DNA from 2 places in the Dyella sp. OK584 genome. Region 2 is predicted to be linked to the other one. Evidence: predicted binding sites of a transcription regulator. Region 2 holds the regulator's gene; the other holds the start of a gene.

Region 1 (4,416 bases), 310 kb from region 2:
TGGGTGGTTACCTTCCGCAGGCACCCCCCATGGCCCTCAACGCCACCATCTACAAGGCCGAGCTCCAGGTCAGCGACATGGACCGGCACTACTATGCCACCCATGCGCTGACGGTGGCGCGGCACCCTTCCGAGACGGCCGAGCGCCTGATGGTGCGCCTGCTGGCGTTCGCCCTCTACGCCGACGATCGCCTGGAATTCGGCAAGGGCCTCAGCGATGAGGACGAGCCGGCGCTGTGGCGCAAGGCATACACCGGCGAGATCGAGCAGTGGATCGAGCTGGGCCAGCCGGACGAGGCGCGCATTCGCAAGGCGTGTGGCCGTGCGCAGCAGGTGGTGGTGATCAACTACAGCGGCCGCAGCGCTGACATCTGGTGGGACAAGATCGCCGGCTCCCTCGGTCGCAACCGCAACCTCACCGTGCTGGATATTCCGGCCGAGACGGTGGACATGCTGGCGGCCATGTCCGAGCGCGGCATGCGCCTGCAGTGCCTGATCCAGGATGGCCAGCTGCAGGTGATGAGCGAGACGACCAGCGTGGCGGTGGATCCGCTGCGACGCATGACGGCCACGCTGCCGAACTGATAGCGGCCATGTCCTCCGCTTTCCCCGTTCGCACCAGCCTCGCCATCATTGGCGGCGGCCCCGCCGGATTGATGGCGGCCGAGACCGCGCGGGCGGCGGGCGTCGACGTTGATCTCTTTGAGGCAAAGGGCTCGGTCGGCCGCAAGCTTCTTATCGCCGGCAAGGGCGGTATGAACCTCACGCATGGCGAACCCAAGCCCGATTTCGTGCAGCGCTACGGTTCGCGGGCAATGGAAGTGGGCCGCTGGCTGCACGATTTCGACGCCGATGCATTACGCGCGTGGGCGCGAGGACTTGGCATCGAAACCTTCATCGGCAGCTCGGGTCGTGTGTTTCCCAGCGACCTGAAGGCCGCGCCACTGCTGCGTGGCTGGGTGCACCGCTTGCGTGAAAGCGGCGTGCGCTTCCACGTGCAACATCGTTGGCTGGGCTGGAACGATGACGGCACGTTGCGCATGGCCACGCCAGATGGCGAGCGCGCAATTAGCGCCGACGCAACTGTGCTCGCGATGGGCGGCGGCAGCTGGCCACAGCTCGGCTCCGATGGCGCCTGGCAGCCGTGGCTGATGGCACGCGGTGTCGATGTGGCGCCACTGGTGCCGTCCAACTGTGGTTTCGACATCGGCTGGAGCGAGCTTCTCGCCAGCCGTTTCGCGGGTGCGCCGCTCAAGCCCGTGGTGATTCACCTGCGCGACGCGGCCGGCAACGCACACTCGCGACAGGGCGAGTGCGTCGTCACCGCCACCGGTATCGAAGGCAGCCTGATCTACGCTTTCTCCGGTGTCCTGCGCGACGCAGTTGCCGCACACGGCACAACCACCATCGAGCTTGACCTGTCCCCGGACCGCTCCCTGGAGCGCCTGCTCGGCGACCTCGCCAAACCGCATGGCAGCCGTACCATGAGCGAGCACCTGCGCCGGCAAACCGGCCTCACCGGCGTCAAGGCCGCGCTGCTCCATGAAGTGCTGACCCGCGAGCAGTTCCACAATGTGGACACGCTGGCTCGCACCATCAAGCGCCTCCCACTGCAGCTCAAGCGCGCCCGCCCGATCGAAGAAGCCATCAGCAGTGCCGGTGGCGTGCGCCTGGAAGCACTGGACCACCAACTGATGCTCACCATCCTGCCCGGTGTGTTCTGCGCCGGCGAAATGCTTGATTGGGAAGCACCTACGGGGGGCTATCTGCTGACCGCCTGTTTCGCCAGCGGACGCCGCGCCGGCCTGGGAGCCGCCAGCTGGATCAATCACTTGCAGGCCCGCGCCCAAGGCTGAGCAGCGCGTCGCAGGTTCGTTATTTCGCGCTACATATTTTCCGCCCCGCGCCGATACAACAGCGGAGCGGGGGCGTGAAGCGGGAGCAGATAGCAAGATGATGGGTTACTGGTGGCGGTTCTTCGCACGTGAACGCGCGTCTGCAACACCGGCGCCGCGCCCGCCTGCGACCGACCACAACATGCCTGATGCCATGGAAGCATTGCCCCATGGCACCGTCACGGGCGACGAGATCGAGGAGCGCTTCAACCGCTTCATCCTGAACTTGCCCGTGAACGCGCGCGATGGCGCCAACCTTGCGCGGGAACAATTGTTGCTGCAGCGGTTGAAGGACCTGTGCGACAGCGGCCGCTTCGACGTGCGCACGCTGCCGCGCATGCCTACGGTGCTGCCCCAGCTGATGCGCGCAATGAAGAGCGACAACCTCAATGGCGCTCAGCTGGCCAACCTGATCCGGCGCGACCCGGTGCTGGTCGGTGAAGTCATGCGTGTCACCGGCAGCGTGACCTATCGCACCGCCCACCCGGTGGGCAGCCTGCAGCATGCCGTGGTGCTGCTCGGCCAGATCGGCCTGCGCCACGTGGTGTCGGTCTACGTGATGAAACCCATCCTGATGGCCAGCGCCGGCGCCAACGGTCAGCTGGTGGGCCAGCGGCTGTGGGACCACGCGGAACGCTGCGCGCACGCGGCCGTGTTCCTCAGCAAGGGACAATGCGATCCGTTCGAGGCTCAGCTGGCCGGCCTGGTCGCCTACAGCGGCCTGGGCGCCGTCGCGCGGCTGCTCGAAAAGGACCTGAGTAACACCCTGCCCGCCTGTTCACAGGCGTTTGTCGCCGGCTGCGCCCGCATTGCCGCCCAGCTCAGCGTGCAAGCCGGGAGGCACTGGGATCTCCCGCCGCCGGTGCTTGATGCCCTGATCGAGCACGCGGACACCGGTGCGGACGCCATGGTGCTGCCGATGAGCCGCGTGTTGCACGCTGCGCAACGGTTGGCCATGTGCCAACTGCTGGCCGAACAAGGCCTGATGGATGGCGAGGCAGGCTACGTCGACGACTCGATCACGCAGTTCCCCGAACAGCTGCTTGCACGCTGCCGGCAGGATCTTCGACAGAACTTCGTCGTCTCCTGAGCGCTGCCGTCATTCGCCGGCAGCGATGCGTTCTCTTACCTTCGCCACGATGTCGAAGGAACGACATCGCGCCTCGTGATCGAACACGTTGGCCGTCACCATCAACTCGTCGGGGCGATGCCGCGTTACGAACGCTTCAATGCCCTGCTTCACCGAGTTGGCGTCCCCGATAACCGCGCAGGCCAGCGCGCGTTCCACGCCAAACTTTTCGGTAGGCGTCCAGTAATTCTCGATATCGTCGATGGGCGGAGGAATCAGCCCCGGCATGCCACGCCGCAAGTTGACGAAACTCTGCTGCTGCGTGGTAAACAGGCGCCGTGCCTCGGCATCGCTATCGGCCGCCACCACGTTGATACCCAGCATCGCGTAGGGCGATTGCAGTCGCGCGGATGGCCGGAAATCCCGACGGTACAGCGCCAGCGCTTCGTCCATGGCATCCGGCGCGAAATGCGAGGCGAACGCAAATGGCAAGCCCATCGCGGCGGCAAGTCGCGCGCTGAAAAGGCTGGAGCCCAGCAACCACACTGGCACCTCGATGCCCGCACCCGGCACGGCGCGCACCGGCTGCTCGGCGGTAGCTGGCTCGAAATAGGCCAGCAGCTCCGCGACGTCCTGCGGAAACGCGTCCGCGCTGTCGAAATAACGCCGCAGCGCACGCGCGGTGGCGTGATCGGTGCCTGGTGCGCGTCCCAACCCGAGATCGATACGACCTGGATACAACGACGCCAGCGTTCCGAACTGCTCGGCCACCTGCAGCGGCGCGTGATTGGGCAACATGATTCCGCCCGCGCCCACGCGAATGTTCTTCGTGCCGCCTGCTACGTGCCCGATCAGCACGGCAGTCGCCGCGCTGGCGATGCCCGGCATGTTGTGGTGCTCGGCCAGCCAGTAGCGCGTATAGCCCAGCTGTTCGACGCGGCGCGCCAGATCGAGCGTATTGGCAAACGCCTGCGTGGTGTTGCTGCCCTCGGTGACCGGCGCCAGGTCGAGTACGGAAAACGGAGTCATGTGGCTTCCTCGGCGGGGAAGCCACCGATGTGGGGACGGCGAAGGGAAATGCCAGCCCCGCCCCCATGGCACCGCCGCCGCTCGCTAGACGGGAGGCGGCGGTGAAACCTCGGACTCCTGATCGTCTGGCACTTCGTTGATCCAGGTCTGCAGCAACGTGTAAGTGACCGCGAGAATCATGGGCCCGACAAAAAGCCCCACCAGGCCAAACGCAAGCAGACCGCCGATCACGCCCACCAGAATCAGCAGCAAGGGAAGATCCGCGCCCCGCCGGATCAGCAGGGGTCGCAGGAAGTTGTCGAGCGTGCCAACGATCACCGTCCACACGAGCAGCACGAGCGCGGTGACCGTATGGCCCTGCCAGTACAGCCAGCCCACACCCGCGAGCAAGGGCAGGCCCGGGCCCAGCTGGGCGATACAAAGA
Region 2 (4,416 bases):
TGTCGTTGAGCAGATCCAGCGCTTCCAGCAGCGCATCCATGCGGTTGGAGTCGAGCAACAACCGCCCACCGCGTGCCACGTTGAGCAGATCTTCCGCGTGATGGCACAGCTGCACCATCGGCTCCAGGGCGAGGAAGCCCGCGCCGCCCTTCACCGTATGGAACGCGCGAAATACCGCATTCAACAGTTCGGCGTCGCGCGGAGCAGTCTCCAGCCCGATCAGCTGCTCGCCCAGGCGCTGCATAAGATCCCCGGCTTCCGCCAGGAAGGCATCGCGCAGCTCCGTGTCCAGCTCCGGCGTCATGCTCAGAACCCGAATTCGCTCAGCAAACGATCAGCCTCGTCCTGGCTGGTGACCTTGACCGGCCCCACGGCCACTTCGCCATGGGCCAGTGCGCCGGTGAGGCTCACCAGCTCCAGCAAGGAGTTCTCCACGCTGCTGATGAAGGCGACCACTTTCTTGATGCGCTGGCCGGACAGGTCCTGCCACGACTGCGCCACCACGAAATCGGCGAGGCCGTCGCGGCAATCGTTGGCGAAGGTCTGCGCCTGCTTCGCCAATATATGCGCGACGTCGCTGGGCGGCGTGCCGTCGATCACGGCGTTGGCGTTTTGAGCCACTGCTTCGGCCAGCGGACGCATGCGCTCGGCAAAATCGAGCGAGCGGTGCGCAGCCTGCGAACTCATTTCCAGCACATCATTCAGGTGCTGGCGCGCGTGGGCCACGCTACCCGGAACGCCTTCCTGTGCCAGATCGCCACCGAGGCGACGTACGGCGTCGTGCAGGTCACGGGCCAGCAGGCCCAGCGCACGGAACACGCGCTGCTCGCGCTGGCGCACGAGTACATCCAGCGCCTGCTCGAAAGCGGCACCATCGGTACTGTTGAGCAAGTCGTGCAATTCGCGCGGCAGTTCGCCAGCCATCAGATTCGGTTGTGCGTTCATGCGGTGGCTCCGCTGGCGGCAATCCGCTCGAAAATCTTGGTGAGTTTTTCCTGCAGGGTGACGGCGGTGAACGGCTTGACGACGTAGCCGTTCACGCCGGCCTGCGCGGCGGCGATGATCTGGTCGCGGTTGTTCTCCGCGGTGACCATCAGCACCGGCATGCCCTTCAACGAAGGCTCGGCGCGAATCGCGCGCAGAAGGTCAATGCCCGTCATGTTGGGCATGTTCCAGTCGGTCACGACCAGATCGAAGGCGTTATTGCGCAGCATCGTCAGGGCGTTTTCGCCGTCGTCGGCTTCCTGGATGAGCGGGTTGCTGAAACCCAGCTCCACCAGAAGGTTGCGAACGATGCGCCGCATGGTGGAAAAGTCGTCCACCACCAGGATCTTCATATTCTTGTCCAAACCACTTTCTCCGCTTGCACCGTGTGGTCCGGTGCGCCATGCCTGAAGGGAATCCCGGGGTTATTACTCAATGGTGTTCACGGCTCAATCTTGTTCGCGCCAGTCGGTCATGCGCGCGCGCAACCGGACGACGGCCTGACCGTGGATCTGGCAGACCCGCGATTCGGTGACGCCAAGTACTGCGCCGATCTCTTTGAGGTTCATCTCTTCCTCGTAATACAGCGACATCACTAACTGCTCGCGTTCTGGCAGGCTGCCGATCGCATCGATCAGCGCCTCGCGCATGCCGGCGTGCTCCACGCTGTCCTGCGGCCCAAGGCTGTCCGCATCGGCTACGTCGAACGCCGCGCCACCATCCCCTTCGTCCGGCACGGAGAGGCTGAGCAAACGCGCGCTCGCCGCATCGGCCAGCACCTGGTGGTATTCCTCGGCACCCATGCCCAGTCGCCGCATGACCTCGGCGTCATCGGCATCGGCGCCGGTTTCGATCTCGATCTGGCGCACCACTTCGGCCATCTCGCGCACCTTTCGGTGCACCGAGCGTGGCGTCCAGTCGGTACGCCGCAGTTCGTCGAGCATCGCGCCACGAATGCGGATACCCGCAAACGTTTCGAAGCTCGCATTGCGTCCGGTGGCGAAATTGCGCGCCGCTTCCAGCAGGCCAATCATGCCGGCCTGGATCAGGTCGCTCACGTCCACGCTTGGCGGCAGGCGGCCCATCAGGTGATAGGCGATCCTTCGCACCAGCGGCGCGTGCTGGCGAACCAGTTCGTCGGCACTCTGCCGTTGCAGTTGCAGATATTCGGAAGCCACGCTCATCTCACCACCCCGTCGCCGCTGCGGCCTGCCTGCTGAAGAAGGCAATGCGGTCCAGCCCCAGTCGCTCGGGTTCACCCCATGTATCGACCGCACCTGCCAATTGCTTGAATGCCTGTCCCGAACGACTCGACGGCCACAGATCCACCACCGCGCTCTGGCGCTTGATGGCCTGCTTGAGCCGTTCGTCGTGCGGCACCATCCCCATGAATTCCAATGCCACGTCCAGGAAGCGGTCGCTCACGCGTGCCAGCTTCTGATGCAGCTGCCGCGCTTCGCCCGCGTTGCGCACCATGTTGGCCACCATGCGGAAGCGGCGCACACCAAAGTCACGGCTGAGCACCTTGAGCATGGCGTAGGCGTCGGTAAGCGAGGCCGGTTCGTCGCACACCACTAGCACCACATCGTCGGCGGCCGCGGCGAACATCGCCACGTTGTCCGACAGGCCCGCAGCCGTATCCACCAGCAGGTAGTCGGGCGGCGACACCAGATCATCGAACGCGCGGATCACCGCGGCGTGCTCGTTGTTGCTCAGCTGCGCCAGTCGACGTGTGCCGGAGCCGGCGGGCACGATCTTCATACCATGCGGGCCCGTCAGCAGCAGGTCTTCGATGCCGCAATGGCCGTCCAGCAGATGACCGATATGGCGCGTTGGCGTGAGGCCAAGCAGCACGTCGATGTTGGCCAGGCCCATGTCGGCGTCCAGCAGGATCACCTGGTGCCCGGCCATCGCCAGCGACATGCCGAGGTTCACCGACACGGTGGTCTTGCCCACACCGCCCTTGCCGCCAGCCACCGCGATGGCGCGGCAACGCCGGCGCGCGGGAGGGCTGGCAAGGCCAAAGGCCTGATCGGGTGTGGGTGTTTGTTTGCCATGCCGCTCGGCCAGAGCCCGCAGCATGCTTTCCAGGCCAATCGCCTGATTCATCGCAAAAGCACTCATGCGCCAGCCACCGCTAGTCCGAAACGTTCTGCCATCACATCGTCATCAGCGGACGCCACGCCGTTGCCCTTGAGCACCTGGGCGGCGCGGCACACCAGCACACGCGCGTCGGCGGTGGCGATGTCCTCGGGCACACGCTGGCCGTCGGTGATGTAGTCGAGTGCGAGCCGATGACGGATGAGCACCGACAGCGCACCGCCGAGGCTGGGTGCCTCGTCGAGTTTGGTGAGAATGCACGCGTGCGGTTTCAGCGGCAGGTATGCGCGCACCGCTTCATCCAGCGATGGGGCCTGCGCATTGGCGGCCAGCACCAGGCATGAGCGCAGTTCGCCGCCGTTGCCCAGCACTTGCAGCTGTTCGGCCAGTCGCGGATCGCCACCGGCGAGTCCTGCCGTATCCACCAGCACCGTGTGGCAACCACGCAGCAGATCCAGTACCTGTCGCAAGCTGTCCGCGTCATAGGCGGGATACACGCGCACGCCCAGCAGGCGACCGTAGTGTTCCAGCTGCGCGGCAGCGCCAATGCGGTAGTGATCGGTGCTGACCAGCGCAACCTGCGAGGCACCCTGACGCATCACCGCACGCGCGGCGAGCTTGGCAATGGTGGTGGTCTTGCCGACGCCGGTGGGTCCGACCAGCGCCGTCACGCCGTGGCGTTCGGACTGGTCGCGCCGGCTGATGGAAAGGCTGCGGCTCAGCACGCCCAGCGGCAGGTAGCGCGCCTGTTCGGGGGTGATGTTCGCAGGCAGCTCGGCCACCAGTCGACGTGCCACATCCGACTCGATGCCCAGGCGCGTCATCTCGCGCAACACACGTGCACGCAGCGGCTGGCGGCGTTCCATGTCGTTCCACACCAGGCTGGAAAGCTGCGTCTCCAGCAACTCTCGCAGGCTGCCGAGTTCGGCACGAACGCGAGCCGTGTCCTGCACGGCGCGCTCAAGCAGAGGATGAATCGGTGCGGACGGGTCGATCGTTACGGTCGGCTGCGCTGCCTCGACAGGCGCGACGGGCTGCATCGGAGCCGCAGGCTGGATTCTGGGGGTAGCGGTTTGCAACATGTCCGACGCGGGCGGAGCCATGGGCGGCCGTGCGCGCGACAGCGTGACGGTTACGCCATCGTCGTGACGGCTGATTGGCGGCAGCGGCGGCGGCATGACGTCGTTCCGGCTCGCCGTCATCGGTTTCGCTTCGGCCGACGCATGATCGGACGGCGTACGCGACTCCACTTGCAACGGCGCACCGTGGCGTGCGGCTTCGCGCACCAGCGCCTCGTCATAATCAACGGCGGCGATGATCTCGATGCCATCG

The links. The regulator FliA, encoded in region 2, starts transcription of late flagellar genes. The targets are predictions, from matches to a motif close to TAAAGTTTNNCNNNCNNNGGCCGATAA.
Region 1: AC3CBN_RS18630 (HDOD domain-containing protein) is a predicted target of FliA. The motif match lies at 1,886-1,912, and genes of this name have one in related genera.

Annotation. Positions count from the first base shown of each region.
Region 1 is NZ_CM173542.1:4,121,392-4,125,807, forward strand. It holds gene AC3CBN_RS18620 (YaeQ family protein) at 30-584, shown strand; gene AC3CBN_RS18625 (TIGR03862 family flavoprotein) at 593-1,855, shown strand; gene AC3CBN_RS18630 (HDOD domain-containing protein) at 2,037-2,984, shown strand; gene AC3CBN_RS18635 (LLM class flavin-dependent oxidoreductase) at 2,994-3,992, opposite strand; gene ydiK (AI-2E family transporter YdiK) at 4,077-4,416, opposite strand, start outside.
Region 2 is NZ_CM173542.1:4,427,290-4,431,705, forward strand. It holds gene AC3CBN_RS20070 (chemotaxis protein CheA) at 1-304, opposite strand, end outside; gene AC3CBN_RS20075 (protein phosphatase CheZ) at 307-945, opposite strand; gene cheY (chemotaxis response regulator CheY) at 942-1,349, opposite strand; gene AC3CBN_RS20085 (RNA polymerase sigma factor FliA) at 1,434-2,168, opposite strand; gene AC3CBN_RS20090 (MinD/ParA family ATP-binding protein) at 2,170-3,093, opposite strand; gene flhF (flagellar biosynthesis GTPase FlhF) at 3,105-4,416, opposite strand, start outside.